Regions from separate parts of the Sporosarcina koreensis genome, predicted to be linked through region 1. Evidence: predicted binding sites of a transcription regulator. Region 1 holds the regulator's gene; each other region holds the start of a gene.

Region 1 (2,277 bases):
AAGACGGCTCTGTCGATTTTGATGAAGTGAAGAAGAATATCCATAGAAAGACGAAAGTGGTCGGCATCCAGCGTTCGAAAGGGTATTCGGACCGCCCATCTTTTCTTGTGGAAGAAATCGGTGAAATGGTCCGATACATCAAATCGATCAATCCAAACATCATCGTATTTGTCGATAATTGCTATGGCGAATTCGTTGAAAGGAAAGAACCGATCGAAGTAGGTGCGGATCTCATGGCGGGATCACTCATAAAAAACCCTGGCGGTGGACTTGCAAGGACGGGTGGATATATAGCAGGACGTGCTGATCTTGTGAAAAAATGTGCATACCGTATGACGTCGCCTGGAATCGGTGCAGAAGCAGGGGCCTCTCTAGATACGTTGCTGGAAATGTACCAAGGCTTTTTCATTGCGCCACATGTCGTCAGTCAATCCGTAAAAGGCGCCCTCTTTACAGCGGGATTCCTTGAAAGTTTCGGATTCGATACAACACCACATTATTCGGCCCCGCGGACTGATTTAATACAATCCGTGAATTTTGGCAATGCCGACCAAATGATCGCTTTCTGCCGGACGATTCAGGAGAATTCACCGATAAATGCGCATTATGCACCAGAACCATCGTATATGCCCGGCTATGCAGATGATGTCATCATGGCAGCAGGTACGTTCATTCAAGGATCCAGCATCGAGCTTACGGCTGACGGACCGATACGTCCGCCATATACGGCGTATGTACAAGGTGGATTGACGTATGAACATGTGAAGGCTGCAGTCATGTCTTCCACGGATAAGCTGTTAAAAGAGAAAATGATATAAGATTGAAATGAAAAGAGGATGATCCATGTCGATACAAATCGACAAGGTCATCCTCTATTTTTAATTAATGATTTTTGTTTAATGAATCTGACGATAAACGCCGACAACTTTCCCAAGGATGGAAACGTTATTGACGATAATAGGCTCCATCGATTCATTTTCCGGCTGCAAGCGGAAATAATCCTTTTCTTTGAAGAAGCGCTTCACTGTCGCCTCGTCCTCTTCCGTCATAGCGACGACAATTTCTCCGTTATGGGCAGTGTGCGTCTGCTTGACGACGACATAATCTCCATTTAAAATACCTGCCTCTATCATACTATCACCGACAATTTCTAGCATGAACAGCTTATCGTCGGACGTGCCGTATGTATCCGGCAACGGGAAGTATTCCTCAATGTTTTCAATTGCGGTGATCGGCAAGCCTGCTGTAACCTTCCCGACAAGCGGAACATGGACGACACCTGCTTTCAGTGCTGTCAGACCTTCCGGATCCAGCACTTCGATCGCTCTTGGCTTTGTTGGGTCCCTGCGGATGTACCCTTTGCTTTCCAACCTGGCTAGGTGGCCATGCACGGTTGAGCTTGATGCCAGTCCGACAGCTTCCCCGATTTCACGCACGGAAGGCGGATAACCTTTGAGTTTCACTTCATCTTTAATGAATGATAGGATATCCTGCTGTCTCTTTGAGATTTTCTTCATTTTTCCACCCCTCCAATTAATAGAATCATAATTTAGCAATTGTGCGAACAAAGGTCCGTAACCTCAATTGTTTCTTAAAAAGAGTATAACAGGTGTTCGGCCAATTGGCAAACAAAGGTTCGAAAGTTTTGTTGACTTCTTAAAAAACGTGTCCTATAATGGGAACAAGTATTCCGAACAAACATTCTTGGAGGGGTTTTTTATGACTTTCATTCAAAAATATGGCTTTATCCTTTTGATTGTATTCCTTTGCACAGCCTTTACGTTGGCAGCTGTCATGAAGGAAGCCAAGACGGCTTCAACTTCATTCGTTGAATTAACGATTGCCGAGGGGGACACACTTTGGGGATTGGCACAGGACTATTCTGGAAAGGATCAGCCGACGAAATGGATTGCAAAAGTAATGGAGCTGAATGACATGCAGTCTACGACGATTAGAACAGGAGAAACATTGAAATTGCCGGAAATTGAATCAGTCATGCCTGACCCGATGATGACTGAATTGGCAGGGGAAGATTGATGAAAGGGAAAATGAAGACATGCGTCCTCTATTGCCGTGTCAGCACTGAAAAGGATTCCCAGGAAGCCTCTTTATCAAGGCAGGAAGAGGAACTGAAAAGGCTTGCCGATGAACTTGGACTGAAGCCTGTACATATATTCAAAGAAAAGCATAGCGGCTACGACATGGATCGCGAAGAATTGCTCAATTTATTGGACTGCATCCGTGATGAAAAGATTGATGCGGTACTTGTACAAGATG
Region 2 (2,277 bases), 190 kb from region 1:
CCGGAACGCGCATCTTCACGCGCCTTCCGGGCAGCTTCCCTTGCCTGTTGGGCACGGATCGCTTTTCGGATCAAGTTTCCGCTCAGCTCAGCATTCTCTTCTAAGAAGTATAGGAGATGCTGTGAGATGATTGCATCGGTTGCCGATCTTGCTTCGCTCGTCCCCAATTTCCCTTTCGTTTGTCCTTCGAATTGAAGAATCTCTTCAGGGATGCGGACCGAAATGATAGCGGAAATGCCTTCCCGAATATCCGAGCCATCGAGGTTTTTATCTTTTTCCTTCAATATGCCGGTTTTTCTTGCATATTCATTGAATACGCGCGTCATTGCGGTTTTGGCGCCGGTTTCATGCGTACCTCCATCTTTCGTCCGTACATTATTGACGAAGGAAAGGATCGTTTCAGAATAGCCGTCGCTGAATTGAAATGCGAATTCCACTTCAATCCCTTCCGCCACTCCTTCGAGGTATGCGACGTCATGAAGCACATCCTTCTCTTCATTCAAATAGGAAATGAATGCTTCGATGCCTGTTTCGTAATGGAATACATCATGTTTTTCGGTTCCTTCTTCTTTCAGGTCGATTTTCAAGCCTTTCAGAAGGAATGCGGATTCGCGCAATCGTTCCGACAACAATTCGTATTGGTATTTGATCGTAGAGAATATTGCTGGATCCGGTTTGAAATGAATCAATGTCCCTTTCTCACGAGTCGTTCCGATTTCCTCTAGCGTAGTGACCGGTTTGCCGCCATTTTCGAAACGTTGCCTATATTTTTTTCCATCGCGAAAAATCGTCACTTCCAGCCACTCGGAAAGAGCATTCACGACAGATGCGCCGACCCCATGCAGGCCGCCACTTGTCTTATAACCTCCCTGCCCAAACTTTCCGCCAGCGTGAAGGACGGTCAAAATGACTTCTACTGTCGGTTTTCCCGTCTTATGCATTCCTGTCGGCATTCCGCGACCGTAGTCCCGCACGCCGATGCTGCCATCTTTGTGTATCGTAACGTCAATTTCAGAACCATATCCTGCTAGTGCTTCATCAACTGCGTTATCGACGATTTCATAGACAAGATGATGAAGTCCCCGGGAATCCGTGGAACCAATATACATCCCTGGACGTTTTCGTACTGCATCAAGGCCTTCCAGCACTTGAATCGAATCATCATCATATGTGTAAATCTCTTCCTTCTTCGTCAAATCGCAACCCCCATCAAACGAATGTTCTCTTTTTCTTTATATACTATCGTATCGCTTCCTGTAAAGCTTGTCAAATCAACGTTTGAGGAAGCTCGCTCAATTAATTGTATAGAAGAAACCGGCTGATTGCAATGAGATGAGGAAAATCTAGACAATCGACTTATCTTCGCAACTTCGTACATTCCATTGTCGGCATTCGTCTGTTCTGCTAAACTTGAAACACATAACTATTCATTAAGATAAAGGGGAACGTCATGGAAATTATCATACTTATATTAATCGCATATGTGCTCGGTTCGATTCCTTCTGCATTGTGGGTCGGCAAACTTTTTTACAATACGGATGTCCGGCAACATGGCAGCGGAAACCTCGGCGCAACGAATACGTTCAGGGTTCTAGGAAAAACTGCAGGAATGGTCGTCACGATTCTTGATATTTTAAAAGGGACGGCCGCTGTATTGCTTCTTCTCTTGCCTTCTTTCAGTTCGGCAGGCATCCACCCGCTTCTGCTAGGCGTTTGTGCAGTAATCGGTCATATGTTCCCTATCTTTGCGAAATTTAAAGGCGGCAAGGCCGTCGCAACATCAGGCGGTGTTTTGCTGGGCTATAACTGGCCGATTTTCATTATCGTCCTGCTGGCATTCCTTATTGCCTTGAAGGTAACGAAAATGGTATCCCTCTCTTCGATGATTGTAGCAGTTGTCGGTTTCATGTATTGTGTCGGGTACTATTTCTGGACGGGTGACTTCTATCTAATGATCGTTGTCGGATTGATGGGTGTATTCATCTTCTACAGGCATCGCGCTAATATTTCCAGGATCAAAGCCGGAACTGAGCCTAAAGTGAATTGGTTGTAATACAATGGAAGCAGCAACCGAAAGGCGGGGATAAATAAATGAAAATCGTTTTATCGGATGATGCACTGAAGTGGTTTTATGAAGAGATGGAAGCCGAAGCAGGCGATTATATTAAATTCTTCGCAAGGTACGGTGGATCTAGTCCTTTGCATGACGGATTCTCGTTAGGCATAATGAAAGAGCACCCTGACGAATTGGCTGTCGAAACGGAATTGGCAGGCGTA
Region 3 (2,277 bases), on a different contig from region 1:
TCATAACGCTCGAGCAAAATCGGATGATGCGTTTTTACCGATTCGCGAATTACTTCACGGACGTACCGCATTTGAAAGGGTCGGTCAGCCGCCGTGCTTGGCTCGGATTCCTTCTGCGATCAGCACAATTCGGACAGACATCGCCTCAACGCTATTTGCTGCGGAGGACGCTCATCCGGACGGATGATATATTTTGGCTCTGGGTCAGATTGACTGGATTGGCGGTACTCGGCGTGATTCTTATCCCGTTCCCGATTGTCGTATATATCTTTACCGGGGCTTTGGCATTTGCTTCATCCATCCAGTTGGTCCATGCATTGCGGGCGGGGGATGACTTCCGGATGGATATGCTTTTCCCGGAAATGGAAAACACGAGGATCCCTGCCATCCGCAAAACGGTTAGCGGCGTTCAGTTACTTCAGTCCATTTTTGTTCTTGTGACAGGTCTGATTGTAATCGGAATATCGCTGACGCCTGTCATTATGGCGGTAATTGTCGTCATCGTTTCCGAAGTGACAATCCGTGCTTCCAATGAAAAAACGGAAGAAGCTTGAATATTCATCGTGAAAAAATAATAATAGAATATTCCCAAAAACCTTGCAACTGATGCCCCATGTTAGGTATAATGAAAAAAAGGCATCAGGGGTGAGGGAGATGGAAAACAATTATTCATATGCCGAGTTCTTAAAAGCCGTGGGGAAAAATAGTACTTCGCTTCAAGCGGAGAGATTATTGAATGATATTTATATGGATCTATTCCTGAACCATATTCATCGGGAGCAAACGAAAAAACGCCTCTTGAAGCTGATTGATGTTGCGCTTGATGAAAAGGACGAGTACGCCTTCAACAATCTGACGGATGAACTGATGAAACTTGAAGAGAATTAATTGATCTGCAGCGGGCTGCCCGCTAGTCGTATACCGATTAGCCGTGCAGACCCGCTTTTTAATATTTGTAAAGGCTAGGAAAAGATGTGCTCGTAACGCTATGCTTTTACTCGCAAAAGCCGTTCTTCGCTGCGGTTTTTATTTTTATTTTGAACATACGTTCTCTTATTTCTTTGGACTTCGACTTGACTATGTTAAAATGAAGATAATTCATTTTGGGAGGGGCTTGTATGGTCCAAAAATTCGATTTAAAAGCTCCCTATGTTCCGTTGGGCGACCAACCTGCTGCCATTTCGAAGCTAGTAGAAGGCATACAGAAAGGCAAAAAGCACCAGACTCTATTAGGTGCAACCGGAACAGGGAAGACGTTCACCGTTTCAAATGTTGTAACTGAAGTTAATAAACCGACATTAGTCATTGCACATAATAAAACGCTTGCTGGCCAATTGTACAGCGAGTTCAAAGAATTTTTCCCGAATAATGCGGTCGAGTATTTCGTCAGCTTCTATGATTACTACCAACCGGAAGCATACGTGCCGCATACGGACACTTATATAGAAAAGGATGCAACGATCAACGACGAGATCGACAAGCTGCGCCACTCCGCGACGTCTGCCTTGTTCGAAAGGAATGATGTACTGATTGTCGCCTCCGTATCTTGCATTTACGGCCTAGGTTCACCGGAGGAATATGGAAAGCATGTCGTCTCGCTCCGGACAGGGATGGAGATTGGTAGAAATGAACTTCTTCGTCGATTCGTCGATATTCAATACTCTAGAAACGATATCAATTTCACAAGGGGTACATTCCGGGTGAGAGGGGATGTCGTTGAAATATTCCCTGCATCACAGGATGAGAACTGCATCCGCATCGAATTTTTCGGCGATGAAATCGACCGCATCCGTGAAGTGGACGCACTGACAGGGGAAATCTTAGGCGATCGTGAACACGTCGCCATCTTCCCGGCATCCCACTTCGTCACGGGCGAAGAGAAAATGGTGAAGGCGATTGCGAATATCGAAGCCGAATTGGAAGAACAACTCGCCAAATTGCGCAAGGAAGATAAGCTTTTGGAAGCGCAGCGGCTCGAACAGCGCACGCGCTATGATTTGGAAATGATGCGGGAAATGGGATTCTGCTCCGGAATCGAGAACTATTCGAGGCATCTGACATTAAGGCCGGCAGGGGCTACCCCCTATACATTGCTTGACTACTTCCCGGATGATTTCCTGATTGTCATCGATGAAAGCCATGTCACCTTGCCGCAGATCCGCGGTATGTATAACGGCGACCAGGCCCGAAAGCAAGTGCTGGTCGATCATGGTTTCCGCCTGCCTTCCGCTTTGGACAACAGGCCGCTCATGTTCGAAGAATTCGAGCGGTACGTCC

The links. The regulator LexA, encoded in region 1, represses DNA repair genes until DNA is damaged. The targets are predictions, from matches to a motif close to CGAACATATGTTCG.
Region 2: parE (DNA topoisomerase IV subunit B) is a predicted target of LexA. The motif match lies at 1,211-1,224, and genes of this name have one in related genera.
Region 3: uvrB (excinuclease ABC subunit UvrB) is a predicted target of LexA. The motif match lies at 1,039-1,052, and genes of this name have one in related genera.

What each region holds. Positions count from the first base shown of each region.
Region 1 covers NZ_JBHSNP010000011.1:270,542-272,818, forward strand. Annotated here, with positions in the region: gene ACFPTP_RS07905 (methionine gamma-lyase family protein) at 1-818, shown strand, start outside; gene lexA (transcriptional repressor LexA) at 897-1,517, opposite strand; gene yneA (cell division suppressor protein YneA) at 1,720-2,037, shown strand; gene ACFPTP_RS07920 (YneB family resolvase-like protein) at 2,037-2,277, shown strand, end outside.
Region 2 covers NZ_JBHSNP010000011.1:458,551-460,827, reverse strand. Annotated here, with positions in the region: gene parE (DNA topoisomerase IV subunit B) at 1-1,196, opposite strand, end outside; gene plsY (glycerol-3-phosphate 1-O-acyltransferase PlsY) at 1,451-2,053, shown strand; gene ACFPTP_RS08910 (HesB/YadR/YfhF family protein) at 2,092-2,277, shown strand, end outside.
Region 3 covers NZ_JBHSNP010000009.1:48,332-50,608, forward strand. Annotated here, with positions in the region: gene ACFPTP_RS04155 (ABC transporter permease) at 1-554, shown strand, start outside; gene ACFPTP_RS04160 (IDEAL domain-containing protein) at 655-888, shown strand; gene uvrB (excinuclease ABC subunit UvrB) at 1,119-2,277, shown strand, end outside.